One region of the Rosenbergiella sp. YN46 genome, then DNA from elsewhere that is predicted to be linked to it. Evidence: predicted binding sites of a transcription regulator. Region 1 holds the regulator's gene; each other region holds the start of a gene.

Region 1 (7,531 bases):
CACCGAGTGATCCCTGGCTTTATGATTCAGGGCGGCGGTTTTAATAAGGAGTTGCAGCAGAAGCAGCCGAAGCCGCCGATTAAGAATGAAGCGGATAACGGCCTGCGCAATACCCGCGGCACTATTGCAATGGCGCGCACGGCGGATAAAGACAGTGCTACCAGCCAGTTCTTTATCAACGTGGCGGATAATGCTTTCCTTGACCACGGCCAGCGTGACTTTGGTTATGCGGTGTTTGGTAAAGTTGTGAAAGGAATGGATATCGCCGATAAGATTTCCCAGACCCAGACGCACAATGTCGGCCCCTACCAGAATGTGCCGACAAAACCGATTGTTATTCTGTCTGCCAGGCGCCTGCCTTAAGTTTTTCCGCGCGGTGCCCGGCGTTCCGCGTGCTGCCCTCCTCCCGACGCAGTCCGAAATTGCTGCTTATACTTGTGGCAAACGGGCTGCGTTCGGGGGGCGTCATGACTAAAAAATTCACCGACAAACAGAAAATTCACCTGTGGGAACAGCGACGCCTGCGCTGTTTTCAGGACAGCTGTCGGCTGGAGAATCCCGACACAGGACGCGAACTGGGGCCTGCCGGTAATGCACTGAACGGCCCGGCGCTGATGCTGACGACGCAACGCCTGGCGACTCTGGCGCTGGGGCCGGTACTACGAGGGTTGCCCTGGCTGTGCGCCATTCACCGTCATCTTTTTACCGGACTGTTCGAACAGGCGGGTGAACTGCGACAGGTCGATATCTCTCTGGGTGATACCCCTTTTTGCCACTTTGCCTGGATCGAGAAAGAGGGTAATGCCCTGATGCAGAAGCTGGAAAACGAACGCTACCTGGCGGGGCTGGGTCGCCAGGAGTTTGTCGCCAGGCTGGCCTGGTATTACGGCGAGATTAATGTGTTGCACCCGTTCCGACTCGGCAGCGGCCGTACCCAGCGTATCTTCTTTGAACAGATGGCCATCCACGCCGGTTACTGCCTGGACTGGGAGCCGGTTACGCCCCTGGCGTGGCGTGATGCCTGCCAGAGTGAGGCAATGGGCGATCCGGCACTGCTGGAGGCGCTATTCGATATGGTAGTGAGCGAAGCAGGGGAAAACGCGTAGAATAGCGCGGTTCACGTTTGCCGGAGCCGCTATGCTATTACTGATCGACAACTACGACTCTTTTACCTGGAACCTATACCAGTATTTTTGCGAGCTGGGGGCGGATGTCAGGGTGAAGCGTAACGATGAAATCTCGCTTGAGGAGATTACGGCGCTGGCCCCCCAACATCTGGTTATCTCCCCTGGCCCCCGCACGCCTAACGAAGCGGGGATTTCCCTGGAGGCGATTCGTCATTTTGCTGGTCGGTTGCCGATTCTGGGCGTATGCCTGGGACATCAGGCTATCGCCCAGGCCTTTGGTGCTAGCGTGGTGCGCGCACCAAAGGTGATGCATGGTAAGACATCTGAAGTTCGGCATGCCGGTGTCGGGGTCTTTCAGGGACTGAATAATCCCCTGACGGTGACCCGTTATCATTCGCTGCTGGTGGATCCCGTCACGTTGCCGGAGTGCCTGGAGGCGACGGCCTGGAGCGATGAGCAGGAGATTATGGGACTGCGCCACCGGACGCTGGCGCTGGAAGGCGTGCAGTTTCACCCTGAAAGCATTCTGAGCGAGCAGGGGCATCAACTGCTGGAAAACTTCCTGAAGCGCTGATTTTATGTTTGCCTGTTTGTGATTTTTTATGCATATTTAATGATTATATTTTCAAATAAAGATATGCGTAAAAAAGGGATGGTAAACCTATGGCAAATGAGAAATCAGCGATTACCCGCGCCACTTTTGATGATGTCATCCTGCCCGTTTATGCACCGGCGCAGTTTATTCCGGTGAAAGGTAAGGGCAGTCGGGTCTGGGATCAGCAGGGCAAGGAGTACGTTGACTTTGCCGGAGGTATCGCCGTAACCGCCCTGGGGCACTGTCACCCGGCTCTGGTAGCCGCCCTGAAGCAGCAGGGAGAAACCCTGTGGCACACCAGCAATGTGTTTACCAATGAGCCAGCGCTGCGTCTGGGCCGTAAGCTGATTGACGCAACCTTTGCTGAGCGGGTCATTTTCATGAACTCCGGCACTGAAGCTAATGAAACCGCTTTTAAGCTGGCGCGTTACTATGCTTCCACGCGCCACAGCCCGTACAAAACTAAAATCATCGCTTTCCATAACGCATTCCACGGACGCTCGCTGTTTACCGTCTCGGTAGGCGGGCAACCCAAATATTCCGACGGTTTCGGCCCTAAGCCCGCCGATATCATCCATGTGCCCTTTAACGATTTGCACGCCGTTAAGGCTGTGATGGACGACCATACCTGCGCAGTGGTGGTTGAGCCGGTTCAGGGGGAAGGGGGCGTTACCGCCGCCACGCCGGAATTCCTGCAGGGGCTGCGCGATTTGTGTGACCACAACCAGGCGCTGCTGGTCTTTGATGAAGTTCAGTGCGGCATGGGGCGTGTGGGTAAGCTGTTTAGCTATATGCACTACGGCGTGACGCCGGATATTCTCACCAGCGCCAAAGCGCTGGGCGGGGGGTTCCCGGTGAGTGCGATGTTGACCACTGAGGAGATCGCCTCCGCTTTCCATGTTGGCTCTCACGGGTCGACTTACGGTGGTAATCCGCTGGCCTGCGCGGTGGCGGAGGCCGCTTTCGATATTATCAATACCCCGGAAGTATTGAGCGGTGTACAGAGCAAGCGTCAGCGCTTTGTCGAACATCTGCGTCAGATTAATGAGCAGTACAACCTGTTCAGCGACGTTCGCGGCATGGGGTTATTGATAGGTGCCGAACTGAGTGAATCCTTTAAAGGCCGGGCCCGGGATCTGCTGAATGCGGCGGCGGAGCAGGGCGTTATGGTGCTGAATGCCGGGCCGGATGTGGTGCGCCTGGCGCCGTCGCTGGTGGTGGACGACGCGGATATCGACGAAGGTATGGCACGCTTCGCCCGGGCAGCACAGCAAATCGCGCAGCGCTGATTATTTGCTGCTCAGTAAACGACGGCGCAGCCAGGCGCCGTGATGAGGGCGCTGGTGCCAGGCCACTGAAGAGATGGTGTGCATGGCATTCAGATGGCTGAGGATGCGATCCAGATGGCGCTCCATGGTACTCATGGGGCCAATGGTGAGCGCCTCTGGAGAGTCCAGTACGTGGATGGCGCCGCTGTCGTCAGGGTTGTCCCAGGTCAGGCGTTGCTGGCAGCGTTGAATGGCTATCTCGCAGGTTTGCAGGTAGCGCTGGGCCAGCGCCGGAGTCAGCATATTGTGCTCGCGCGCCAGGATCGTCATGGCGTTGATATGCTCGACGATAAACTGGCTATGAGTGACCCAGAGTTTCATATCGGCCAGGTAGCGGTTATTAAATGACGGCTCCTGCATTGCCTGATTCAGCGAGTTATAGAGCGCATTGTGAGCCTGATTAACCCGCATGCGCTCCCAGGCCAGCGGGCCGGGCTGTGGATCGATGCTCAGAATCCGGCGGATGGCCTGCTGATCGCACTCCAGCGCATCCCAGGCGTTCTGACGCAGCAGGCCGCTCTGCCACTGAGGCCACAGCCAGACCATGCCGCCAAAGGCGATCAGACACCCAAGCAGCGTATCTACCAGCCGGGTCATAATAAACTGTTCGCCGCTTAGCGACAGCAACTGCAGGCTGTACACTGCCGTAACGGTAAAGCCGACGGTTGCCAGCGCGTAATGCTTGCGGATAATCAGGTAGCCAATCAGCGTAATCAGCAGCATCCCTGCCAGAATATAGCCCTGGGGCACGTTAAAGTGCAGGGCACCCGCCGCTATTAGCAGGCCGGCTATGGTTCCCCCGGCCCGGTGTAGAATGCGTACCCGGGTGGCGCGATATCCGTTCTGGGTCACGAACATGATAGTCATCAGTATCCACCATGGTTTGGGCAGATTGAGCGCTGATCCAAGCAGTCCGGCGACCGCCAGCATAGTGCCAATGCGCGCTGCGCTGCGCAGCGCCGAAGACTTCAGGGACAAATAGCTACGCAGCGCCCGTAGCAGCGGCAGATGTTGTTGCTGGTCGGCCATCAGATCCCGGACGTAAAGCGGGCGTTGGGTGCGCAGTAGCCGGGCGATGCGGCTGAAGTGATAGTGGCAAAACTGTCCTACCGGGTTTTCCGGATGCTGGCGGGCGATTTTTTCCAGCGCGGCAAGAGGTTTTTCCATGCTAAAGCGTTCTGGGAAGCGGTGATAAAGTATATCGTCGCTGACCACGCGCAGGCGGGCGGCCACGGTGCGTGCCGCCCAGCGAATCACCTGCTCTGCATGGCTCTGTTCCACCAGTTTCTGCACCTCTTCGGGTTGATGCAGGCTGACCGAAATATGCTCCTGTAGATCCAGCGCCACCTGGAAGACGCGTAGCAGGCGCTTATAGTCGTTCTGACGGCTGGTGGCGGACAGCATATGCAACTGTTGGTAACAGAGGCTGATAAGATCCACCACTTTCTGCTGGCGGGTAAGCAATGGCGGTAATACCGTTTCCGGGTCAGTATGCTGGGTCAGCAGGCTGTATTTGGCTTCGCAGTAGTCCGCCAGTTCGCGATACAGCAGGCTCAGGGTTTCGCGTAGCGGCTGTTCGCGCCACATCCAGAACCAGAACCAGTTAAAGGCGCCGTACCACAGGGTGCCGAGCGCATACAGCAGCATCGGCTGCCAGACGGGCATATTGCCAGCCAGCCCCAGGGTAAAGATCGCGGCGATAAGCGATGCAGGTAGCAGGCGGCCGTGCAGAGCGCTGATCTCTGCTGTAACGCCCAACAGCAGCGCCATTCCCAGGAAGATGGCGGGCAGCGGCACTTTTTCCATCAGCAGTAGCTGCACCATCAGGCTGCTGAAGGCGAACAGCGATCCGCCGACGATCAGGCGTTTAAAAAAGCGTTTGTGGGGGGTATCGAGACCCGCGATATTGCAGCAGGCGGGCACCAGTGAGAAGAGCAGCCCCTGTTGCAGGCTACCGAAGATCAGCCCGATAATCACCGGCAGCGAGAGCACCAGGGTCTGGCGCAGCGCGTAGTTAACTTCGGGGTGATAGATCAGTCGGCGCATTGGAACAGGATGAACGCGTCAGTGGTAGAGATAACATGGAGACAGTTGACAGCGTCATAGCCTCCTGAAATGACCACAAAGCGGGAAAAACTACGTTTTTTCCCGCTTTGTTATCAACCTGACGGCATGTTGCCACAACACGCCGTTACATACAGACCGGATTAGCGGGTACCAAAGACGACGATGGTTTTCCCGTGCGCGGAGATCAGATTCTGATCTTCCAGCATTTTCAGAATACGACCGACGGTTTCGCGGGAGCAGCCCACAATCTGCCCGATTTCCTGGCGGGTGATTTTGATCTGCATTCCGTCCGGGTGGGTCATTGCGTCCGGCTGTTTCGCCAGGTTCAGCAGGGTCTGTGCTATCCGGCCAGTCACATCCAGGAAGGCGAGGTTACCGACTTTTTCGGATGTGACCTGCAGGCGACGGGCCATCTGTGCGGAAAGGCGCATCAGAATGTCCGGGTTAACCTGAATCAACTGGCGGAATTTTTTGTAGGAGATTTCAGCGACTTCGCAGGCGGTTTTTGCCCGTACCCAGGCGCTACGCTCCTGGCCTTCTTCGAACAGCCCCAGTTCACCGATGAAATCCCCCTGGTTCAGGTAGGAGAGGATCATCTCTTTACCTTCCTCGTCTTTAATAAGCACTGCAACAGAGCCCTTAACGATATAGTAGAGGGTTTCGGCTTTTTCACCCTGATGAATAAGTGTGCTCTTCGATGGATACTTATGAATGTGGCAATGAGACAAAAACCATTCGAGAGTCGGGTCTGTTTGCGGTTTGCCAAGCACCATGCGCGGTTATCCTCTGGTTATAAGCTGACGCCCGAAAGGGTAAGGGCCTCCGGGCGTATTGATCGTTTGTCCCCGCTCTGGGGGTCTGGCATGAGAAAAGCCTGTAATCTATATAAATTTCACGTGAATTTTCATCCCGGACGCGGGCTATCGCGGCGGGAGGGTATCCTCAGTGTTTTAGCATAGCTTTTTCCGGGTGTCTCCTATTGTCTCGTTTCAGCTTGACCCGGATCGCCTTCTGTTGCGACTTTCTTTGCGGCGGCTTACTCTGTGAGGAAAAATGGCTTGATGGGAGCAACAACATGCAGTCACGAGTTAAATGGGTAGAGGGCCTGACTTTTCTGGGCGAATCCGCCTCCGGGCACCAGGTGCTGATGGACGGAAATTCCGGCGATAAGGCCCCCAGCCCGATGGAAATGGTACTGATGGCGGTGGGAAGCTGTAGCGCTATCGATGTGGTTTCTATTCTGCAAAAGGGGCGTCATGACGTGGCCGATTGCGAGGTGAAACTGACCTCGGAGCGTCGTGAAGAGGCGCCGCGCCTGTTCACTCATATTAACCTGCACTTTATCGTTACCGGACAGGATCTGAAAGACAACGTGGTGGCGCGCGCGGTGGATCTGTCTGCGGAGAAATACTGCTCCGTCGCGCTGATGTTGGGTAAGGCGGTGAACATTACCCATTCATACGAAGTGGTTGAGGCCTGACGCCGCCAGGGGAGGGGGGATGCTCCTCCCTGCTTGATCAGGCTATCTTTTTGCCTTCCATAATACGCTGCACCAGCGGTGTCATAATGAGCTCCATCGCCAGCCCCATTTTGCCGCCCGGCACCACCAGGGTATTAATGTGTGAAATAAACGAGCCCTGAAGCATCGCCAGCAGCCAGGGGTAATCGACAGCCAGATCCCGGAAGTGAATCACGACAAAGCTTTCATCTAAAGAGGGAATCTCCCTGGCGGCAAAGGGGTTAGAGGTATCGACCGTCGGCACGCGCTGGAAGTTGATATGGGTGCGCGAGAACTGCGGGGTGATGTAGTTGATGTAATCTTCCATCGAGCGTACCACCGAGTCCATGACGGCTTCGCGCGAATGGCCACGCTCGCTGGTATCGCGCACCAGTTTCTGAATCCATTCCAGGTTGACGATAGGCACGACGCCAACCAGCAGATCCACATGCTGTGCGACGTCGTGCTGGGGCGTGACCACTCCGCCATGCAGCCCTTCGTAGAACAGGACATCGGTGGGTTCCGGTAGTGGTTGCCAGGGAGTAAAGGTACCTGGTACCTGATCCCAGGGTACCGCTTCATCGTAGGTATGCAGATATTTTCGGGACTTGCCGGTGCCACTGTGTCCATATTCGACAAAGGTGTTTTCCAGCAGGCCGAAGTCGTTGGCTTCCGGGCCGAAGTAGCTGATATGGCGTCCTAAATCCCGGGCCTTGCGAATCTCCATATCCATTTCCGGGCGGGTGTAGCGGTGGAAACTATCGCCTTCAAGCTCGGCGGCTCTGAGCCCGAGTTGAGCGAAGATCTTACGAAATGCGATACTGGTAGTGGTCGTTCCCGCACCGCTGGAACCGGTGACGGCGATAATCGGATGCCTGGTGGACATAGCTGAGCAACTCCTTGAGTACAGAGGTGG
Region 2 (7,531 bases), on a different contig from region 1:
GGACGTAACCCCCTCATCGCTTCAGACGGGGTGCTCAAAAGCGACCAGCATCATTCTTTGCTGTCTCAGGGCAGAAGATGACAGGCGATGACACTCCGGCCTGAAAATCGCCGGAGTATTTTCGGCGGCCAGGGTCAGCCCGACAGGACGTCGGGCTGAGGGTGTGCGGTACAGGGATGCCGTTATGCCCGACCCGTTCACCGGTTCCGCAACCGGCATAAGAGAAATCACCTTAAGGTGAACGGAACCTTCGCCAACGCGACATACTCACCCGGAATCCGGGGCAGCCACCGGTCACTTCAGCTTCACGACAATCCGCGATGAACCTTTTTTATGGGTAAGCGTGATAAAAAATATTCTGCTTTTTCGATGAAATTTTTAGTGTGATCTGTTTCGCATCTCTCCTTTTTAATTTCTTACATAACAATGAGATATAAAATAATGGCGCTGTGCGATCTCGCATAAGGATTAGTATTTCAAATCGTCGCTTCGCTGCGGCGAAAATCCGGTACTGAGGGTGGATTGACAATGTTTTTGCCGGTGGCATGATGCGCTCATTCACATCCTTCCATACGGTTTAAAACTCATGTCTGTCTGGACCCGGCCAGTGCTTTTTCTGCTCTGTGGCCTGCTTTTGCTGACCCTGGCGATAGCGGTGATGAACACGCTGGTGCCGCTGTGGCTTGCCCATGACCAACTGCCGACCTGGCAGGTGGGGATGGTCAGTTCTTCCTATTTCACCGGTAATCTGCTGGGTACCCTAATTACTGGCATGCTGGTGAAAAAGCTGGGTTTTAACCGTAGTTACTGGCTGGCTTCGCTGATTTTCGCCGTAGCTTGCGCAGGCCTGGGGCTGGCGGTTGGGTTCTGGAGTTGGCTGATGTGGCGCTTTGCTGCCGGTATCGGCTGCGCCATGATCTGGGTAGTAGTGGAAAGCGCGCTGATGTGCAGCGGTACTTCCCGTAACCGTGGGCGTCTGCTGGCTGCTTATATGATGGTCTATTATCTGGGCACTGTCGCAGGTCAGTTGCTGATTAGCAAGGTGTCGACGGCGCTGATGAGCGTTCTGCCCTGGGTCACCGCGCTGGTGCTGGCAGGGATGCTGCCGCTGCTGTTTGCCCGCATCCTGAGCGGCCACGGTGAACACCAGGCCGCCACGCCGATGTGGAGCATGCTGCGTCTGAGCCAGGCGCGTCTGGGCGTTAACGGCTGCATTATTTCCGGGATCGTGCTCGGTTCATTGTATGGGCTGATGCCGCTGTGGCTGAATCATCAGGGGATCAGTGATTCCCATATCGGCTTCTGGATGGCGGTGATGGTCAGTGCCGGGATTGTCGGTCAGTGGCCTGTTGGTCGCCTTTCGGAGCGCTACGGGCGCTTGCTGGTGCTGCGGGTTCAGGTTTTTGTGGTTATCCTGGGGGCGCTGGCGATGCTGAGTAATGCGGCGATGGGGCCGTCGCTGTTTATTCTGGGCGCTGCGGGCTTTACCCTTTATCCGGTCGCTATGGCATGGGCCTGTGAGAAGGTGGAGCACCATCAACTGGTGGCGATGAATCAGGCGCTGCTGTTGAGCTATACCCTGGGCAGCCTGGCGGGGCCGTCGCTAACCTCGATGCTGATGGAGCGTTATTCCGATAACCTGCTGTTTATCACTATTGCCAGCGTGGCTTTCGTCTACCTGATGATGCTGCTGCGCAAAGCGGGCCACCACCCGACCCCGGTGGCGCACGCCTGATTTTCCCTGACCCTCAATGTACCCCAGGGGCGTTGAGGGCGATGCTGTCTTAGCCCTCCATTCTTACAATGCTGTAGTGTGGGCGTAGCGACGCAAACTTTTATGATGCTTACGGCTCTGTGACCGCCAGGCCTGGAGTCCGGCCACGCGATCTGAGGATCTACGGCGACGCTCTTCGGTTTATGGACGGTTTTTCTGCTGGTAGGTATGGCGGGCGGATAGAGAAGGGGAGAGCCGGCCTGGCCGGCTCTGGTGATTGATTAGTACATCACCTTATGACCATACTGTTCAAGGATGCCCTTAACCCGTTCCATGGTCTCTTTCGGCGGTGGTTTCACGCCGTCCAGCTTGTACTCTTCGCCCATGGCGACCCATTTATGTTTGCCCAGCTCGTGGTAGGGCAGCAGCTCTATCTTCTCGACGTTGCCCATATCTCGGGTAAATTCGCCAAGTCGATGCGCGGAATCGTCATCGTCTGACCAGCCGGGTACCACCACGTAACGAATCCAGGTGTTTACGCCTTTGTCCGCCAGGTAGCGGGCAAACTCCAGGGTACGATGATTAGAGACGCCGACCAGCAGCTGGTGCACCTCATCGTTCATCTGCTTAAGATCCAGCATCACCAGATCGGTTACTTCCAGCAGTTCGTCGATTACCGGATCGTAGCGTCGTACAAAGCCGTTGGTGTCCAGACAGGTATGAATGCCCTCTTTTTTACAGGCGCGGAACCAGTCGCGTACGAACTCCGCCTGCAAAATCGCCTCACCGCCGGAAGCGGTAACGCCACCGCCGGAGGCGTTCATAAAGTGGCGGTAAGTGACGACGTCCTTCATCAGTTCTTCGACGGTAATCTCTTTACCGCCGTGGGTGTCCCAGGTATCGCGGTTGTGGCAATAGAGGCAGCGCATCAGGCAGCCCTGGAAGAAGGTGATAAAGCGAATGCCGGGACCGTCCACGGTTCCGCAGGATTCGAAGGAGTGAATGCGACCAATAACTGACATTGCGATGTTATCTCCAGTTGGGCGTCCGCCGGAGCGGGGTGCGCGGTCTGAGTGCCGCGTCGAGTCAATTTTGCGAGAGGCCCGGAAGGGCGTCTGACAAAACAGGCTCTATGAAGAAGGCTCCACACCTGGTGGAGCCTTTTTATTTTACACCTTTTCAGTCAATCCCATTACATGGACTGAGTGAAAGTACGGGTAATAACGTCCTGCTGCTGTTCTTTAGTCAGCGAGTTAAAGCGAACAGCGTAGCCGGAAACGCGGATGGTCAGCTGCGGATATTTCTCCGGGTTTTCCATCGCGTCGAGCAGCATTTCGCGGTTCATGACGTTAACGTTCAGGTGCTGACCGCCTTCAATGCTGGCTTCATGGTGGAAGTAACCATCCATCAGGCCTGCCAGGTTGGTCTTACGCACTTCGTCGTCTTTACCCAGCGCGTTCGGTACGATAGAGAAGGTATAGGAGATACCATCTTTCGCGTAGGCGAACGGCAGTTTAGCAACAGAAGTCAGAGAGGCAACGGCGCCTTTCTGGTCACGACCGTGCATCGGGTTAGCGCCCGGGCCGAACGGTGCGCCAGCGCGACGGCCATCCGGAGTATTACCGGTTTTCTTACCATAAACCACGTTAGAGGTAATGGTCAGAACCGACTGAGTCGGGATAGCGTTGCGGTAGGTGTGCAGCTTCTGAATTTTCTTCATGAAGCGTTCAACCAGATCAACGGCCAGGTCGTCAACGCGCGGGTCGTTGTTACCGAATTGCGGATATTCGCCTTCGATTTCAAAGTCGATAGCCAGGCCATCTTCGTCGCGAATCGGTTTAACTTTGGCGTATTTGATAGCAGACAGGGAGTCAGCCGCAACAGACAGACCGGCGATACCGCAAGCCATGGTGCGGATAACATCACGGTCATGCAGTGCCATCAGAGAGGCTTCATAGCTGTACTTGTCGTGCATGTAGTGGATGATGTTCAGGGCGGTGACATACTGTTTAGCCAGCCAGTCCATGAAGTGATCCATACGATCCATAACGGTATCGAAGTTCAGCACTTCGTCTTTGATCGGTGCTTCTTTCGGGCCGACCTGCATTTTCAGCTTCTCGTCCACGCCGCCGTTGATGGCATACAGCATGGTTTTCGCCAGGTTAGCGCGAGCGCCGAAGAACTGCATCTGCTTACCAACGATCATCGGGCTTACACAGCAGGCGATAGCGTAGTCATCGTTGTTGAAGTCCGGACGCATCAGGTCGTCGTTCTCATACTGTACGGATGAGGTGTCGATAGAGACTTTAGCGGCAAACTTCTTGAAGTTCAGCGGCAGTTTTTCAGACCACAGGATGGTCATGTTCGGTTCCGGAGACGGCCCCATGGTGTACAGGGTGTTCAGGAAACGGAAGCTGTTTTTAGTGACCAGAGTACGACCGTCGAGTCCCATACCTGCGATAGATTCAGTTGCCCAGATCGGGTCGCCGGAGAACAGTTCATCATATTCCGGAGTACGCAGGAAGCGAACCATACGCAGTTTCATCACCAGGTGGTCGATCAGTTCCTGAGCGTCCTGTTCAGTGATTTTGCCTGCTTTCAGGTCACGTTCGATGTAGATATCCAGGAAGCTGGATACGCGACCGAAGGACATGGCAGCGCCGTTCTGGGACTTAACTGCGGCCAGGTAGCCGAAGTAGGTCCACTGTACCGCTTCCTGCGCGTTGGTCGCCGGAGCGGAGATATCGCAACCGTATTTAGCCGCCATCTCTTTGATCTGACCCAGCGCGCGATGCTGTTCAGCGATCTCTTCACGCAGACGGATGGTCGCTTCCAGATCTTCGCCGTTTTCCAGTTTCGCCTGCAGTGAGGTGAACTGAGCGAACTTATCTTTCATCAGGTAGTCGATACCGTACAGCGCTACGCGACGGTAATCACCAATGATACGACCACGACCGTAGGCATCCGGCAGACCGGTCAGTACGCCGGATTTACGGCAGCGCAGGATATCCGGAGTATAAACATCGAATACGCCCTGGTTGTGGGTTTTACGGTATTCGGTGAAGATCTTCAGGGTTTCCGGATCGATTTCACGATCGTACGCCTTGCAGGAGTTGACGATCATCTTGATGCCGCCAAACGGAATCAGACCGCGCTTCAGCGGTTTTTCAGTCTGCAGACCAACGATCTTTTCCAGATCCTTGATGATGTAACCGGCATCGTGAGAAGTGATGGTAGAAGGTACGGCAGTATCGAAATCAACCGGTGCGTGGGTGCGGTTTTCGATTTTAACGCCTTCCATAACGTTATCCCACAGACGGGTTGTCGCGTCGGTAGCGCCCGCCAGGAAGGATTCGTCGCCTTCGTATGGGGTGTAGTTTTTCTGGATGAAGTCGCGTACGTCAACTTCATTCTGCCAGTTGCCTTTAGCAAAACCTTCCCAGGCTGCGGTTAACTTTTCATTAAACTCGGACATGTAACACCTACCTTCTAATGTGGAATTCTTATTTACCGCCAGGCGAGACTTAGTGCTTGTCGCCGCCGCGCAGATAAATCACCCAATACGTCAATCCGACCAGTAAACCACCACCGATGATGTTGCCGATTGTCACCGGAATCAGGTTATCGGTGATGAAATGGGTTATGGTCAGATGTGAGAAACTTTCCGGCGTGGCGCCTGTCGCCTGCCAGAACTCTGGTGAGCCGAAGTAGCGAATCGTGATGCCCATTGGGATCATAAACATATTCGCGATGCTGTGCTCAAAGCCGCTGGCGACGAACATGCCGACGGGGAGCACCATAATCATAGCCTTATCCATCAGGCTGCGGCCCGAGTAGCTCATCCAGACCGCCAGGCAAACCATCAGGTTAGCCAAAATACCGAGGCATACGGCTTCGATAAACGTGTGATGCATTTTGTGGTCGGCCGTTTGCAGGACATTCAGTCCCCAGCCGCCATTTGCCGTCATATACTCACCGGAAAGCCAGATGAGCAGAACAAAAAGTAGCGCGCCTATCAGGTTGCCAAGATAGACGTTAATCCAGTTTCTTGCCAGCTGTCCCCAGCTGATTCGACCGCTGGCTTTAGCGACGACAATGAGCACCGTAGAGGTAAACAGGTCGGCGCCGCAAATTACGCAGAGAATAAGGCCGAGAGAGAAACAGATACCGCCAATCAGCTTAGCGATGCCGTACGGCATGTCGGCAGTGCCGGTTGTGGCAGTAATATAAAAGACGAAAGCGATAGAGATGAAGACGCCCGCGGTAATGGCCAGGTAAAACGTGGTCAGCGGATGTTTTGTTGCCTTATAGACGCCCGCTTCTTCGGCAACTTTTGCCATAGCAGGTGGAAGTAACAGATCAAAAGGGTTGTCAGCTTTCACACTAACTCTCTCTTAACTAAGTCGGCGAGGAGATACTAACAAAGCATTATAGATGAGAATTTGATGCAGATCATATCTCGCCTGGCTAATGGGCCTGAGAAATGTGTGTTTAATGCACATTTTCAGTATAACTTTTTGAATTAAATGATAAAAATAAAGTTTAAATTTTATTGGTTGAGTTGAATTATTTTCGGTGCCCCCCTCCTTGTAGTTAATTTATTTGAATTGTTGATGAAATTAAGTAACTAAAAAGCGGGCCAGGTAAATTATTTATTTACTCATATTTAACCGCTAATTCACATTTAAAAGGCGCCGCGTAAAATAAAAAACGGGGCGCCAAAAACGCCCCGTAATATAACAAAAGAGTGCCTACCCCAAGAGGGGTAGAATCAATTTTATTGCGCTTTTTCCTGGAATTGCGCTTTGGCGCGCTGAAGTTTTTCCCAGGCTTCCAGCAGGGCGCGGTGCGCCGGGAAGGCATGCAGGTCGTTATCCACCGTCTGCAGTCCATAGAACGGCGCTTCGCCGCTCATGGCCTGACTGGCGGCTTCCACGGTTTCGGCGCCGTACATACGCACGAAGGCGTTCAGGTACTGCAGCGGCTCGCGCTCTTCTTCCATAGAGAGCAGCAGCAGCGTTTGCAGGCAGCGATAGTAGCGGGCACGCGCCGGGCTAAAGATCGACGCATTAAACTCCATGGTCCATTCGGTCCAGATCAGCGCCTGCTCCAGATCGCCGCCGGCCAGCGCCAGCATGGCCTTAAGTTCGCCGATGCGCAGAGTATGCCAGCCGTTGTCTTTCCCGGTGGCCAGGCCCAGCAGTTCGCGAACCCGGGTAAAATCATCCAGTCCTTCGTCATCCAGACGCTCGATCAACTGCAGATATTGCTCTTTTTGCCAGCGGCTGTCCGGCAGGTTCAGGATAGTGTCGCGCAGGTGGCTGCCCATATTATTGTTGGCAAGCCACAGGTCTTCCGCCGGATAGATATCGGACATACCGGGAACCAGAATACGGCAGGCGTAAACGCCCAGATGCTCGTAATCGGCGATATACACTTCTTTATCTTCGGCCTGGAAGATGGCCATCAGGGCGGTAAATTCTTCGGCCGTAGTGCCGGAAAAACTCCAGTCCACGAACGGGTAGTCGGCATCCTGTTTGAACATATCCCAGGAGATCAGACCGCTGGAGTCGATAAAGTGGGTCTCCAGGTTCGCGTGTTCGGCAACTTCTTCATCGTCGAAGGTTGGCGGCGTAAAGACATCCAGATCCTTCAGGCTGCGTCCCTGGAGCAGTTCGGTTACGGTACGCTCCAGCGCCACGCCAAAGTCGGGGTGTGCGCCGAACGACGCAAAACAGGTGCCGTTTTCCGGGTTAAAAAGCACCACGCAGATAACCGGATATTTACCGCCCAGCGAACCGTCGAAAGTGAAAATGG
Region 3 (7,531 bases), on a different contig from region 1:
CATCTCTGCAATAAACGCTTGCCAGAATAATTTAGTATCATTGATAATTGAAATACTTAAATCAAAAATATTATTAAGTATTTCTGGAGTGCCTGATGCTTCATAGATTTGGCTATTGCTTTTGATGCATTCAAGCAGAACATTGATATCCTCAGCAGTCAGTAAATGTGCAAGCGGTAATATCAAAGTACGACCACGTATTTCTGCTGTTCTGTAGTTTCCAGAGTTGCCGTAAATCTGGATGGCAGGCGCAATGAACTCACGCAGTGGATTCTGAGAAATAATGCTTATTTGTACTTCTTGATCAAAAGAGTTAAATCGTGAAAGCAATATTTCAGCTAGTTCAGGAATTGAGAATGCATCAAAGGCTGAATGTGTTTTTAGTATTTCAGGATTTGCATGTTTGAGTAGTGTCTTAAATCGAATTCGTGTCGGTTGTGACATCCATTGCCATATTCTCTGATCATACTCCAGGTAAGTGCTAATATTTAATAATAAACCATCAGGGATATCTTCAAATTTTTTTTCAATATAATCTTTGGCCGTTGCATCATAAAGTGCCTGTTTAGATTTAGATACCTCATATAGTGTACGCGCTACCTGGCGAATTTTCTCTGCATATTTTGCCGATTCTTTACCGAAAGGGGCAAACAGTAATGTTTTAATCAAGTTAATAACCATTACATCTTTAGCCCGGTTAAGATATTTTTCTCTAATGAATATACTAATACTATCACTGTCTACTGGATATGACGGACTCAGTAAGTCTGAATGAAAACGCTCAATTGCACTTTTACCTTGTAATGGTGCATTTATCAGTAAGTGTTTCAGTGCATGTACAATGTGCGTACGTACTAGTTCTGGTGTTGGTTGGAAAAGGGCCTCTTCTGTTGCAAAAGCTGGATGCGCGCAGAGATGTCTGTCTTTTTGTAATCGTGTTAAATCTTCGTATTCATGGGGAGAAAAAAGTTGAAGTCTATTATGAGCAGTTGAAAGCAAATTAGATTCTATTGACTGTGATACCTTTAAATCACTGTTATGGATCGCCTTATCTAAATTTTTAATTAGCTCCGATGCGGCACCATCACCATGCACTGATAGTTCTCTTGCTTTGGCTATAATATCATAATCTACGGCGATCCAGGTGGAGATAATAGCGGATCGCAAGGCTCCGCCTCGATAGGCAGAGATAGCCTCACTAATCAAACGTTTTGATTCAGGATCCCGCACGTTAAGTGCCATTGAATCCATATCGGTGAGGCCTTGTCCAATAAATGTGTCCATCCATGTCATCCATTTGTGGTGTGATTGATATTTTGTACAATTTTTTAATATAGATAACAAGTTTATGCTAACAGCATGGTGTGTTATGTGAAGTCGCGAGGTAATTGGGCACAAAATGATTGTAAAACGGCTTTTTGTCTTTAAAGAGTATGATACCATGAGCAAAAAAAGCAAGCCTTACTGGCAGCAGGGGAGTTTCTCATTTGGTATCTAACCTTTATCATATAAAAAAATCCACGCAATCGCGTGGATTTTTGTTTTTTATCCGTCCGGGCGAGAGATTCAGCGAATCCCGCTAAGACAGCAGCAGATACGCTTAGACGTTAAACAAGAAGTTCATCACATCGCCATCCTTAACGATATACTCCTTGCCTTCGGCGCGCATCTTACCGGCCTCTTTGGCACCCTGTTCACCCTTATAGGCAATAAAATCCTCGTAGGCGATGGTCTGGGCGCGGATAAAGCCTTTTTCGAAGTCGGTGTGAATTTTACCGGCCGCCTGCGGGGCGGTGGCGCCCACCGGAATAGTCCATGCGCGCACTTCCTTCACGCCTGCGGTGAAGTAGGTCTGCAGGTTCAGCAGCTCATAACCGGCGCGGATCACGCGGTTCAGGCCCGGCTCTTCCAGACCCAGCTCCTGCATAAATTCGTCGCGCTCATCGTCTTCCAGCTCGGCGATATCGGCTTCTACGGCGGCGCAGACTGCGACCACGACCGAACCTTCACCAGCGGCGATTTCGCGTACCATATCCAGATACGGGTTATTTTCGAAGCCGTCTTCATTAACGTTGGCGATATACATGGTGGGCTTCATGGTCAGAAAGCTCAGATAACGGATAGCCGCTTTCTCTTCTTTGCTCAGATCCAGGCTGCGCAGCATACCGGCCTGTTCCAGCTGCGGCAGGCATTTTTCCAGCACCGCCAGTTCGGCTTTAGCGTCTTTATCGCCGCCTTTGGCTTTCTTCTGTACCCGGTGAATGGCGCGTTCGCAGGTGTCCAGGTCGGACAGCGCCAGTTCAGTGTTGATCACTTCAATATCTTCAGCCGGGTTCACCTTGCCCGCCACGTGGATGATATTGTCGTTCTCAAAGCAGCGCACCACGTGGCCGATGGCTTCAGTCTCGCGGATGTTCATCAGGAACTGGTTGCCCAGACCTTCGCCTTTGGATGCGCCTTTAACCAGACCCGCGATATCCACGAACTCCATGGTGGTCGGCAGTACTCGCTGCGGCTTCACGATCTCAGCAAGCTTGTCCAGGCGCGGATCGGGCATCGGCACCACACCAGTGTTCGGCTCGATAGTACAGAACGGGAAGTTCGCCGCTTCAATGCCCGCTTTGGTCAGGGCGTTGAACAGAGTGGATTTACCCACGTTCGGCAGGCCGACGATACCGCATTTGAATCCCATGGTTTAGATCACCTTAATTGCTTGATAATCATCAGGTTGTTGATGGTCTGATGATGAAAAACGAATGACTCTGGCTATTATACACCTAAACCCGGCGCTCATGGGGGAGAAATCCCGCCTGGGCCGGGGTGGTGGGCTACTGTGCTTTAAAGCTATGCAGCCGGCTGGTGGCTTTCGCCAGCCCCTCTTTAAACCATACCTCAGTGCAGCGCGCCGCTTCGTCTATGGCTTCGTCAATCAGCGTCTGTTCGCCTGCCTGGGGTTTGCCCAGCACAAAACCGACAACCTTGTTTTTATCGCCCGGATGGCCGATTCCGACGCGAAGACGGTGAAAGTTGGGGTTATTGCCCAGTTTACTGATAATGTCTTTAAGCCCGTTATGACCACCGTGGCCGCCGCCGAGTTTAAACTTTGCCACGCCCGGAGGCAGGTCAAGCTCATCGTGTGCCACCAGAATTTCATCCGGATTAATACGATAGAATCCCGCCAGCGCTGCTACCGCTTTGCCGCTCAGATTCATAAAAGTGGTGGGCACCAGCAGGCGCACATCTTCGCCACTCACGCTGATGCGTGCGGTGTAACCGAAGAATTTCGCTTCTTCTTTTAGCGTCTGGCCATGGCGCTCGGCCAGCAGATCTACATACCAGGCCCCGGCATTATGGCGGGTGGCGGCGTATTCCGCTCCCGGATTGGCGAGGCCGACAATCAGTTTAATCGTCACATCACTGTCCTGAAAAAGAGGATTAATCTGCGCGTAGTGTACTGTGCCGGAGGCGTGATGACAAAAAGCGCACGCCGCTTTGATTAGGATTGGTAATAATCACTATTACCAATCATTCAAAAGGTAAGATGTTCAGTGGGTTATTTGTAAAGTTTTGTTAGTCAAATGTTCTGAGTTGTGATCGATACCGCACACATTGAAAAAGGAAACTGTCTATACTTTGTCTTACAAGGAAAGGGGATATTCCCCACCGACCCAGTGTTCCGGAGGTGAAAGATGAAACGCAAAAACGCTTCATTACTCGGCAATTTTCTGATGGGGTTGGGGTTAGTTGTGATGATTGGCGGTGTAGGATATTCCGTACTTAACCAGCTTCCTCAGCTCAATTTACCAGAATTTCTGGCTCATGGTGCCGTGTTCAGCATCTTTATTGGGGCGATTCTGTGGCTGGCGGGGGCACGTATTAGCGGTCGCGAGCGGGTAACGGATCGCTACTGGTGGGTACGTCATTATGATAAACGCTGTCGTCGCAGCGACAGCAGGCAGCATCGCCACGGTTGATGCCGGTCTGCCTGAACAGAAGAAGGCGCCGTAATGCTGCGGCGCTTTTTTTGTGGGCGATGACGCCAACACCGTGGTGCGATCGGCAAGCAACAGCGGCGCCAGTCGGGCAATATGAGTGATGCTGCCTGTAAACCGCAGCGATGCCCGCACAGCCTGGCCTCCACGCTAATCGCGATCGCCATATCGAACTGCATCGTCAGCGACATGCAGAAAAGCATTACGATAATGTCGTCCTTTGGCGCCAGGCACAGGTATACAACGGTATAACTTAAAAGAAAAAACCCGCCGTGGCGGGTTTTTTGTTCGCTGTCCGATTAGTGGTCGAACATGGCGGAGATGGATTCTTCGTTGCTGATGCGGCGAATCGCTTCGGCCAGCATGCCGGAGAGCGTCAGGGTACGAACGTTCGGCAGGGCCTTAATCTCATCAGAGAGCGGGATGGTGTCGCAGACCACCACTTCATCAATCGTGGAGTTACGCAGGTTGGTGACCGCGTTACCCGAAAAGATGGGATGGGTAGCATAAGCGAACACGCGCTTGGCGCCGCGCTCTTTCAGGGCTTCGGCGGCTTTGCACAGAGTGCCGCCAGTATCGATCATATCATCGACCAGCACGCAGTCGCGACCGGCGACGTCGCCGATGATGTGCATCACCTGAGAAACGTTGGCGCGCGGGCGGCGTTTGTCGATGATAGCCATTTCGGTATCGTTCAGCAGTTTAGCCACGGCGCGGGCGCGCACGACGCCGCCGATATCCGGAGAGACCACGATAGGGTTATCGAGATCTTTCTGCAGCATATCTTCCAGCAGGATCGGGCTACCGAACACGTTATCTACGGGGACGTCGAAGAAGCCCTGGATCTGCTCAGCGTGCAGGTCTACGGTCAGGACGCGGTCAACACCGACGCTGGAGAGGAAGTCGGCAACCACTTTGGCGGTGATCGGCACGCGGGCAGAACGTACGCGGCGATCCTGGCGGGCGTAGCCAAAATAGGGGATAACGGCGGTAATACGGCCTGCGGAAGCGCGGCGCAGGGCGTCGACCATGACGACCAGTTCCATCAGGTTGTCATTGGTGGGTGCGCAGGTAGACTGGATGATGAAAATATCGCCACCGCGTACGTTTTCGTTGATTTGTACACTGACTTCTCCGTCGCTGAAGCGGCCGACGGCGGCGTCTCCAAGAGAAGTGTACAGGCGGTTGGCAATACGTTGAGCCAGTTCCGGGGTGGCGTTACCAGCAAAAAGCTTCATATCAGGCACGAGAAGAACCTCAGGCATGCGTCCAGTAGTGGATGATGAGCCATCGCGCCGATATCCGGCGCGGGCGGGGTGGCGCATCATCCCGGCGGTATATTAAAAAGCATGGTGCAACGTCTGAAACAAGGTGACGTTGTCACCGGCGCTAAGCTTGCCCGGATAGAGTCCTGTACAGCGGGGAGTGATTGACGCCACGCGCCACAAAACCCTGCGACCCTATCGGAGCTTGCTCAAGCACCTGACGGGCCGCGGATTCAGTGTCAAATTCAGCAAAGACACAGGCTCCGGTGCCTGTCAGACGCGACGGCGCGTATTCTAACAGCCAGGAAAGCAGGGCATCAACCTCGCGAAAACGTTTTCTTGCGATAACTTCGCAATCGTTGTGGAATTCACATTTCAACAACGTGTCAATTGACCGCACCGGCGTATTGCGCGGTAATTCAGGATCTTTGAAGATATCTGGCGTGGCGATGCTAATTCCCGGATGCAGTACCAGGTACCATTTCTCCGGGGGGGAGACAGGCGTCAGCACCTCACCGACCCCTTCAGCGAAAGCGGCGTGGCCGCGTACGAATACCGGAACGTCAGCCCCCAGGCGCAGCCCAATGTGCGCCAGTTGATCCTGCGACAAACCGGCGCCCCACAGGTGATTCAGCGCTACCAGCGCGGTCGCGGCATTGGAAGAACCGCCGCCCAGCCCGCCGCCCATCGGCAACACTTTTTCCACCGCCAGATCGGCGCCGGGCGCCGGGCCATCGAGCGCTTCCGCCAGCATCCGGGCGGCACGTACGATCAGATTCTGCTCATCCGGTACGCCGTTCACCGATGTTAACAGGCGGATATCGCCGTCGCTGCGCGGAGTGATGGTCAGAGTGTCGCCATAATCCAGAAACTGAAACAGGGTCTGAAGGTTGTGATAGCCGTCGCAGCGGCGGCCAGTGATATAGAGAAACAGATTTAGTTTGGCCGGTGCCGGCCAGCGGGTTACGCTCATTTCACGATCCAGTTATCCATCTTCAGCTTAATGCGCTGCTTGCCGTCGTTCAGCTCCATACTGGCAGGCAGAGCGGGCTGCACTTTATCGCTATAGCCGCTCCAGGTCACTTTCCATGTTCTGCCGTCGCGGTCGTAGTTCAGTTCGCTCAGACGATGGTTTTCATCCACCCGGTAGTCGGTGGCGTCACCTGGCAGACCGAGGATCCACTGGCGCAGGCTGTCGATGGGAATCGGCATACCGGTCAGGCGCTCCAGCATCTCCTCGGCATCCTGCGCCTGGTAACGCTGGCCCTTGTTATCCACCAGGGTTACGGCTCCGGGCTGGGCGTTCAGCTCCAGCTCGGTGCTGCCGAGCGGATTGGTCAACAGCAGACGGTAGCGATCCTGGCCGGTCTGCTGCCAGAAGAAACGGGCGTAGACTTTTTGATCGTCGGAAATATAAGCGAAGGCGCCGCGGGTCTGGTACTGGCTAAGTCCTTTCACCTGAGCCATATGCTGCTGCCACTGGGGGTTATCGTGGCTGATTCCCGGGCCTTTCGGGGTCTGATGACTGACGCAGGCGGCAAGTACCAGACTTGCCAGCGGTAGCAGACGCAGCGGACTGAATTTGATCATAGCGCAATAAATCCTTGAGAACCGTCATATTATAGCCAACCATCCTGGCGGGCGGCGCACAGCCCGTCAATGGCGAAATTGACCGAATCGTCAAAATTACCTATTAGTTTGAAAGGCAAGGCGTCGTCTTTTATTGGGGCTGCGCATCCTGTATTATGCTTGCAGAAATCCTTATCAAGACCGGCATTATTCCGCGCACATGACCCTGTTAGCTCTTGGCATCAACCATAAGACTGCTCCGGTATCGCTGCGAGAACGCGTAACGTTTTCGCCGGACACCCTTGACCAGGCGCTGGAAAGCCTGCTGGCGCAGCCGATGGTGCAGGGAGGGGTGGTTCTCTCTACCTGCAACAGAACAGAACTCTATCTCAGCGTTGAACAGCAGGAAAATCTGCAGGAAGCGCTGGTGCGCTGGCTGTGCGATTACCACGGGCTGGACGAAACAGAAGTCCGCAACAGCCTGTACTGGCACCAGGATAACGATGCCGTCAGCCATCTGATGCGGGTCGCCAGCGGCCTGGATTCAATGATTCTCGGTGAGCCGCAGATTCTGGGGCAGGTGAAGAAAGCCTTCGCCGACTCGGCCCGCGGCCATCTGCACGCCAGCGATCTGGAACGGATGTTCCAGAAATCCTTTTCAGTCGCCAAACGGGTGCGTACCGAAACCGAAATCGGCGCCAGCGC
Region 4 (7,531 bases), on a different contig from region 1:
TAATGGTGCCGAGATAACGCTCAGGAATGCCGTACTCTTTCTCCAGAATCTGGGCATCTTCCTGGGGATTAAACAGGCACAGCGGGTGATCGTTCACCGGGCTGCGTTCGCCATTGGCGCTTAGTACATAGATAGGCACCTTCTGCATTAATGCTTTCAGGCGTTCGGCAAGGGAGGATTTACCGCCGCCGACCGGCCCCAGCAGATAGAGGATCTGCTTTTTCTCCTCCAGCCCCTGGGCGGCGTGCTTCAGATAAGAGACAATCTGCTCGATAGCCTCCTCCATGCCGTAGAACTCTTCAAAAGCCGGGTAGCGTGCCACCACCCGATTCGAAAAGAGACGGGACAGCCGTGGATCCTGGGCGGTATCAACCATTTCAGGCTCACCGATGGCCATCAATAGCCGCTCCGCCGCATTGGCATAGGCACTGCGATCTTGCCGGCAAATGGTAAGAAACTCCTGCAGTGTGAACTCTTCGTCCTTGGCAGCTTCGTAGCGCTGGCGATAGTGATCGAATATATTCATGGCATGCCGTCCTTTCGTTTTTTAGCACAGGTGATAAGAGCCGTTCGTATGAATAATGGAGGCTCCGGAAGACGTAATCTGATAATGCAACCCCGATACCGGCCGATTTCATCAGCGCGGCGACTGTGCTACTGCGCTTCAGGGTTATCCACCTTCTAAAATTTAAGCGTAGATGCATTTGGGAAACTTGCATTGGCGGTTGAGTAAATTTCAACGACATATCAATAACTCATCTGATATAGCCTGATTTCCGTTTAAAAGTCCGGCGCGATATTCACCCGGTCGTCATCCCACCGTCAGCGCTATGTCATCTAACGCGGTGATGCTGTGATGTTTTCTTATTGTGCGCAGGGGGTTGGGAAAATGTTTTAGTTCGGCCCCGGGTACGGGTACACTTCCCGACGGGAACACAAGATGAAAGGATTAAAATACTGTGACCAAATTCAAACTTCTTGCCGTGGCGGCGCTGGTTGCGGCTACCGCTAACACCGCGTTTGCCGACGAGGGGATCTGGTCGCTGGGGGCGGCGGCTTATATTCAGAACAGCCCCTATAAAGGCACCAATACCAAAACCCGGCCTGCGCCGATGGTGGGGTATGAAGGGAAGAACTTCTATCTGCGCGGCTTTAACGCCGGCTACTACCTGTGGAACGACAAGACCGATAAGCTGTCGATCGCCGCATGGTATTCGCCGCTGCGTTTTCGCCCCAAGGATAGCGGCAACCATCAAATGCGTCACCTGGATTACCGTAAGTCCACCATGATGGCCGGGCTGAATTACGCGCACTATACCCAGTACGGCTACCTGCGTACCTGGCTTGGGGGCGACGTTCTGGGTGAAAGCAATGGCGTAACCTGGGATCTGGCGTGGCTGTATCGCTATACCAATGGTCGTCTGACCGTCACGCCGGGGATCGGCGCTACCTGGAACAGTGAAAACCAGAACCAGTACTATTATGGGGTACGACGCAGTGAATCGTCGCACAGCGGTATTCGTCACTATAATGCGGACAGCGACTGGAACCCTTATGTGGAACTATCGGTCAACTATAACCTGACCGATCACTGGAGCATCTATGGCATGGGCCGCTATATTCGCCTGGGCGATGAGGTGAAAGACAGTCCAATGGTGGATCGCAGCTGGATGGGGATGTTGCTCACCGGCGTGAACTATCGTTTCTGAGGTTAACCGAAGCGGTAGCAGAGTAAAATAGCGGGGTGCTCAGGCACCCCGTCAGGTTGATGAAAAAGAGGAAAAAACGTGGTTTTTCCCTCTTTGCGGTTATCAGCCGAAAATCAATGGATTGATTTTCCTTGTTTATTTTTCTGGTGATTCAGGGCCGAACAGCTTCGGCCCTGGTTTATCATCGGTCTCACGGGGTGCTCAGGCACCCCGTTTGCTTATCTGCGATAGGGGGGCATAACATGGGGAAAAGCATCAGTCTGGCTGGACAAAGGCTACCGGCTCTGGGGCAGGGAACCTGGTATATGGGGGAGGATCCCGCGAAGCGTCATCAGGAGGTTGCGGCGCTTCAGGCGGGCATCGATCTTGGCCTGCGGCTTATCGATACCGCAGAGATGTACGCCGAAGGTGGCGCGGAGCGAGTGGTGGGGGAAGCCATTCGCGGGCGTCGCGACCAGGCGTTTATCGTATCGAAGGTATATCCGTGGAACGCCGCAGGCACGCGCGGCGTGGCGGCCTGTGAAGCCAGCCTGAAGCGGTTAGGCACCGACCATATCGATCTCTATCTGCTGCACTGGAGTGGGGATATTCCACTGGAAGAGACGCTGACGCTGATGAGCGAGCTGCAGCGCCAGGGCAAGATCGGCCGCTGGGGCGTCTCTAACCTGGATATCGATGAAATGCGCACGCTGTGGGCGCTGGCGGGTGGCGAAGCCTGCGCTACCGATCAGGTGTTGTATCACCTGGCCTCGCGCGGTATCGAAACCGATCTGCTGCCCTGGTGTCGGGAACAGGAGATGCCGGTGATGGCCTATTGTCCGCTGGCCCAGGCCGGAAGGCAGCGCCAGGGACTGATGCAGCATCCGCTGCTGGTGGAACAGGCTCAGATGCTGGGAATAAGCGTGGCGCAACTGCTGCTGGCGTGGGTGATTCGACGTCCGGGAGTCATTGCTATCCCCAAAAGCGCCTCACTGGCGCACGTGCGAGATAACGCCGCCGCGCTTGAGATTTCCCTGAGCGACGCGCTGCTTAGCCGTCTGGACGAGGCTTTTCCGGCTCCGACGCATAAAGGGCCGCTGGATATTGTCTGATGACGATACCGGACGCCGCCGCCTGGCAGCATCCGGTCAGGAGCTTTAATCTTTCAGCACTTTGACAGTGCAGGCCAGACGCGAAGGCTGGCCGGGGCGGGCGCGCTGAGGTACGGTTACTGACGCGGTCTCGACGCAGACCATGGTTCGGTAGCCGTCGTCCGGCATATCGGCCATGCTGGCGGAAAGGGCGGGGCCCGGGTTCCAGCCGACAACGTTACTGTTGAAATGGTGCGTTATTTCGATGGTACGGCCCAGTTTGCCATCTTCAATCCGGCTAACGTTATCCGGCGTCAGGTAGACGCGATCGGTACGATCCGGGAAGGTCTGTACGCCGTCGGCAAGGCGGCCTTCTTCGCCGTTGTTTACCTTATCGATATAGCGTTCGCCCAGCCCGGCGACGCGTACCCGGGCGATATCACCCACCAGGAAGTAGCTGTGCAGCGCCGCGGTGGTTTCGAAGTCACCGTGGGCTTCCAGCGCCATTTCACATTCGGCACCGAGCCGGAAGTGCGCCAGCAACTGGAAGTCATGAGGCCAGAAACGGCGGGTTTCTTCGCCGCTCAGCAGTTCGAAAGTCAGGCTGACGCCGTCGGTGTCCTGCTTATGTTCTTTCAGTTGCCACGGCAGGTTGCGGGCAAAACCGTGGGAGGGAAAGCCCTGCTGCGTTGACGGGCCAAACCAGGGCCAGCAGACAGGCACGCCGCCGCGCAGCGCGCTACCGGCGGTAAACGGGGTATTGCTGCTCAGCCAGATAACTTCTTGTTCTCCGGCGGGCTGCCAGGAGAGCAGGTGGGCGCCCTGCAGCGCAAAGGCGGCGCGCACGGCGGGATGCTCCACCACAATCAGGTCCAGTTCGTCCAGTTTGCGGCGGGAGACGGTATCGCTTAGCTGATCGACGACGGACAGCGCATAAATATCGGTACTCATGGGTATCTCCTTGTCGGATGCAATAAAAAAGGCCCCACAGAGGGGCCTTTTGCCGAACGCTGATTTCAACACACCTTATTTGGAGATGTGGGCGATCAGGTCCAGTACCTTGTTGGAGTAGCCAGTTTCGTTGTCGTACCAGGAAACCAGTTTCACGAAGTTGTCGTTCAGTGCGATACCGGCTTTGGCATCGAATACGGACGTGCAAACTTCGCCGTTGAAGTCGGTGGAAACCACGTCATCTTCGGTGTAGCCCAGAACGCCTTTCATCGGACCTTCAGAAGCGGCTTTGATAGCCTTCTTGATGTCTTCGTAAGAAGCGGATTTTTCCAGGCGAACGGTCAGGTCAACAACGGAGACGTTCGGAGTCGGAACGCGGAACGCCATACCGGTCAGTTTGCCGTTCAGTTCCGGCAGGACTTTACCTACCGCTTTAGCTGCGCCGGTGGAAGACGGGATGATGTTCTGAGCAGCACCTCGGCCGCCGCGCCAGTCTTTGTGAGACGGGCCGTCAACGGTTTTCTGAGTGGCGGTGGTCGCGTGAACGGTGGTCATCAGACCTTCGATGATGCCGAAGTTGTCGTTGATGACTTTAGCCAGCGGCGCCAGGCAGTTGGTGGTGCAGGAAGCGTTGGAAACGATGTCCTGGCCTGCGTAGGTTTCAAAGTTGGCGCCGCGAACGAACATCGGCGTGTTGTCTTTGGACGGGCCAGTCATAACCACTTTTTTCGCGCCAGCGGTGATGTGCTTACGTGCGGTTTCATCGGTCAGGAACAGGCCGGTCGCTTCAGCAACCACTTCAACGCCAACTTCGTTCCACTTCAGGTTAGCCGGATCTCTTTCAGCGGTAACACGGATGGTTTTACCGTTAACAACCAGATGGCCGTCTTTCACTTCTACGGTACCGTTGAAACGGCCGTGAGTGGAGTCGTACTTCAGCATGTAAGCCATGTAATCCGCGTCCAGCAGATCGTTGATAGCGACGATCTCGATGTCAGAACGTTCCTGAGCGGCACGGAAAACAATGCGGCCAATGCGGCCAAAACCGTTGATACCTACTTTGATAGTCATATATTCCACCAGCTATTTGTTAGTGAATAAAAGGTTGGTTGTAAAATTACAAAAACCTTACGCAGCGTCAAGCGGAATCGTGTCAATCATTGCGACAAATCAAACCGACGGAGGGGAGATTCGCCTCCACAATTCCATTCTGCTGCCACCCATATGAGGGCGATGCGGCAGATTTTAAAGCGCCCTGGATAAGAAAGTGTGAATAAGATCACAAATGATGGCGCATTCGCTATTATGGGCTGAGTTTAGAACAAAACCGGCACCCACGCTGTTAATGTTTTGTTAGAATCGAAATCGAAGACCCCTGATATGCATACAGAGAGCGCTGTATATGGCTAACTCAAAATCGACCGAAGAACTGAAGCAATCCCTGAATGAAATGCAGTACTACGTGACGCAGCAGCAGGGCACTGAGCCGCCGTTTAGCGGGCGTTTGCTACATAACAAGCATGACGGTATCTACCACTGTCTGGTGTGCGATGCGCCGCTGTTTAACTCCATCACTAAGTACGATTCCGGCTGCGGCTGGCCCAGTTTTTATGAGCCGGTCAGCGAAAGCGCTATCCGCTATCTGAAGGATTCTTCTCACGGCATGGAACGTATTGAGATTCGCTGCGGAAACTGCGACGCCCATCTGGGCCACGTTTTTCCGGACGGCCCGCAGCCCACCGGCGAGCGCTACTGCGTGAACTCCGCTTCCCTGAGCTTCAACGACGGCAGCGGCAGCGAACGAATCAAGGGCTGAAAAAACGATTCAGCTACCTTCCCGGGAGAGTATGAACTATGAGTATGGAGATGGATCAGATCCTGGCGGCGATGACGCCTGAGGTTTACCAGCGTCTTGCCACCGCCGTCGAGCTGGGTAAATGGCCGGATGGCGTGGCGCTGACGCCGGAGCAGAAAGAGAACACCCTGCAGCTGGTTCTGTTGTGGCAGTCGCGTAATAATCATCAGCCTGAGCATATGACGCTGGGCACCGATGGTCAGATCGTGATGAAGAGCAAACAGCAACTGAAGCAGGAGTTCGGTATCGAACCGGCGCCGTTCGTTACCCTGAAACCGGAACGAGAGTAATTACTGGCCCGGGAAAAACCGGGCCGGTATGTCTATAGCTGAAACGCTTCAATTTCGGTGCGCAGTATCGCGCCTGCCGCCGCCATTTCCGCCAGCGCCTGTTCACTGTCCTGGGGTGAAATATTCACCCCGCGGCAGCCATCGGTGATAAGCGTTACCTGGTAGCCGAGCCTCAGGGCATCCATCACCGTAAATTTGACGCAGTAGTCGGTCGCCAGTCCCATCACGATAAGCCCGCTCACTTCATGGTGGCGTAGCCAGCCGTCCAGCGCCGTCTGATGACGCTGTCCGTTGTCGAAGAAGGCGCTGTAGCTGTCCACCTGCGGATCCTCGCCCTTATAAAACAGCGCATCGATAGCCTGCTGGTGGAGCTCCGGATGCAGCGCCGCGCCCGGACTGTTCTGCACGCAGTGATCCGGCCACCAGGTCTGGGGCAGACCCGCCAGTTCACCCTGAGTGTAAGGCGCTTCTCCCTGCTGGCTGGCGAAGCTGCCGTGATTCGCCGGGTGCCAGTCCTGGCTGGCCAGTACGGCGATCCCCCGGGCCTGACAGGCATCGATGAGTCGGTTGGCGACGGCGATGACGCTATCGCCATCCGGCACCGCCAGGGCGCCGCCGGTGCAAAAATCATTCTGCAGGTCGATCAGTAACAGGGCGCTACGGGTCATGGCGTTGCTCCTTCGGTTTCCGGGGTCAGTTCACCGCGCAGGTTTTGCGCCATCGCCGCTCGAATAGCGGGAGCCTCCAGCCCCTGGCTTAACAGCCAGTGCAGTTTGGTCAGGGTCGCTTCTACCGTCATATCGGCGCCGCCGACCACGCCGGCATGGGCCAGGGCGTTACCGGTGGCATAGCCGCCCATATTGACGCGCCCCGACATGCACTGGGTTAGATTCACCACCACGATGCCGCGTTCGCTGGCCGCCCGTAGCTCACCCAGAAAATCGGCGTGCTGAGGCGCGTTGCCGACGCCGTAGGAGCGCAGGATCAGCGCCCGTACCGGCTGGCGCAGGAAGTTGCCCACCACATCGGCCGAAATACCCGGATAGATGGTCACCACCCCAATAGGCTGCGGCGTAATGGTGTGCACGAGTAGTTCGCCGTGGCCAGTGGGAGCCGCCGGCGTATTCAGGCGCCGGATATGGATCCCGGCTTCAAGCAGCGGCGCCAGGTTAGGCGAAGCAAAGGCATCGAAGCCATCGGCATGAGCCTTGGTGGTACGGTTGCCGCGATACAGGCGGTTATTAAAAAACAGCGTGACCTCGTTAACCGGGTAGTTGGCCGCCACATACAGCGCGTTCAGAAGATTGGTCTGTCCGTCTGAACGTAATTCCGCCAGTGGGATTTGTGACCCTGTCACAATTACCGGCTTGCCCAGATTTTCCAGCATGAAAGAGAGCGCTGAAGCGGTAAAGGCCATGGTATCGGTGCCGTGCAGGATCACAAAGCCATCATAGTCGTGGTAGTGGGCTTTAATGTCATCGGCGATATGCTGCCAGTCTTCCGGCGTCATATCCGATGAGTCCATCAGCGGCTGATATTCGTGGATAGTAAAGTCCGGCATTTCCGGGCGGTGAAACTCCGGCATCAGTGCGAGCTGGCGCTGCAGATGGCCGGATACCGGAATGTACCCCTGTTCGGAGCGCTGCATCCCAATGG

The links. Region 1 encodes CRP, which controls carbon source genes, mostly activating them, when cyclic AMP is high. Its sites were predicted from a motif close to ATGTGANNNNNNTCACAT; they were not measured.
Region 2: a site for CRP is predicted at 6,155-6,172, ahead of focA (formate transporter FocA). Genes of this name have one in related genera too.
Region 3: a site for CRP is predicted at 3,589-3,606, ahead of pth (aminoacyl-tRNA hydrolase). Genes of this name have one in related genera too.
Region 4: a site for CRP is predicted at 4,998-5,015, ahead of msrB (peptide-methionine (R)-S-oxide reductase MsrB). Genes of this name have one in related genera too.

The regions. Positions count from the first base shown of each region.
Region 1 covers NZ_JAZHEE010000025.1:49,648-57,178, forward strand. The annotation lists gene ppiA (peptidylprolyl isomerase A) at 1-363, shown strand, start outside; gene V3W49_RS16295 (putative adenosine monophosphate-protein transferase Fic) at 468-1,106, shown strand; gene pabA (aminodeoxychorismate synthase component 2) at 1,138-1,701, shown strand; gene argD (bifunctional acetylornithine/succinyldiaminopimelate transaminase) at 1,791-3,011, shown strand; gene V3W49_RS16310 (YccS/YhfK family putative transporter) at 3,012-5,096, opposite strand; gene crp (cAMP-activated global transcriptional regulator CRP) at 5,258-5,890, opposite strand; gene V3W49_RS16320 (OsmC family protein) at 6,193-6,597, shown strand; gene V3W49_RS16325 (phosphoribulokinase) at 6,635-7,501, opposite strand.
Region 2 covers NZ_JAZHEE010000001.1:191,467-198,997, reverse strand. The annotation lists gene V3W49_RS00935 (MFS transporter) at 587-1,735, shown strand; gene pflA (pyruvate formate lyase 1-activating protein) at 1,996-2,736, opposite strand; gene pflB (formate C-acetyltransferase) at 2,907-5,189, opposite strand; gene focA (formate transporter FocA) at 5,239-6,096, opposite strand; gene ycaO (30S ribosomal protein S12 methylthiotransferase accessory factor YcaO) at 6,492-7,531, opposite strand, start outside.
Region 3 covers NZ_JAZHEE010000002.1:308,132-315,662, forward strand. The annotation lists gene V3W49_RS03190 (hypothetical protein) at 1-1,284, opposite strand, end outside; gene ychF (redox-regulated ATPase YchF) at 1,601-2,692, opposite strand; gene pth (aminoacyl-tRNA hydrolase) at 2,829-3,413, opposite strand; gene ychH (stress-induced protein YchH) at 3,690-3,974, shown strand; partial or broken gene V3W49_RS03210 (hypothetical protein) at 4,068-4,219, opposite strand; gene prs (ribose-phosphate diphosphokinase) at 4,292-5,239, opposite strand; gene ispE (4-(cytidine 5'-diphospho)-2-C-methyl-D-erythritol kinase) at 5,382-6,230, opposite strand; gene lolB (lipoprotein insertase outer membrane protein LolB) at 6,227-6,847, opposite strand; gene hemA (glutamyl-tRNA reductase) at 7,047-7,531, shown strand, end outside.
Region 4 covers NZ_JAZHEE010000007.1:41,453-48,983, reverse strand. The annotation lists gene yeaG (protein kinase YeaG) at 1-526, opposite strand, end outside; gene V3W49_RS08095 (MipA/OmpV family protein) at 960-1,709, shown strand; gene V3W49_RS08090 (aldo/keto reductase) at 1,952-2,800, shown strand; gene V3W49_RS08085 (D-hexose-6-phosphate mutarotase) at 2,846-3,730, opposite strand; gene gapA (glyceraldehyde-3-phosphate dehydrogenase) at 3,806-4,801, opposite strand; gene msrB (peptide-methionine (R)-S-oxide reductase MsrB) at 5,133-5,546, shown strand; gene V3W49_RS08070 (YeaC family protein) at 5,591-5,875, shown strand; gene pncA (bifunctional nicotinamidase/pyrazinamidase) at 5,908-6,543, opposite strand; gene ansA (asparaginase) at 6,540-7,531, opposite strand, start outside.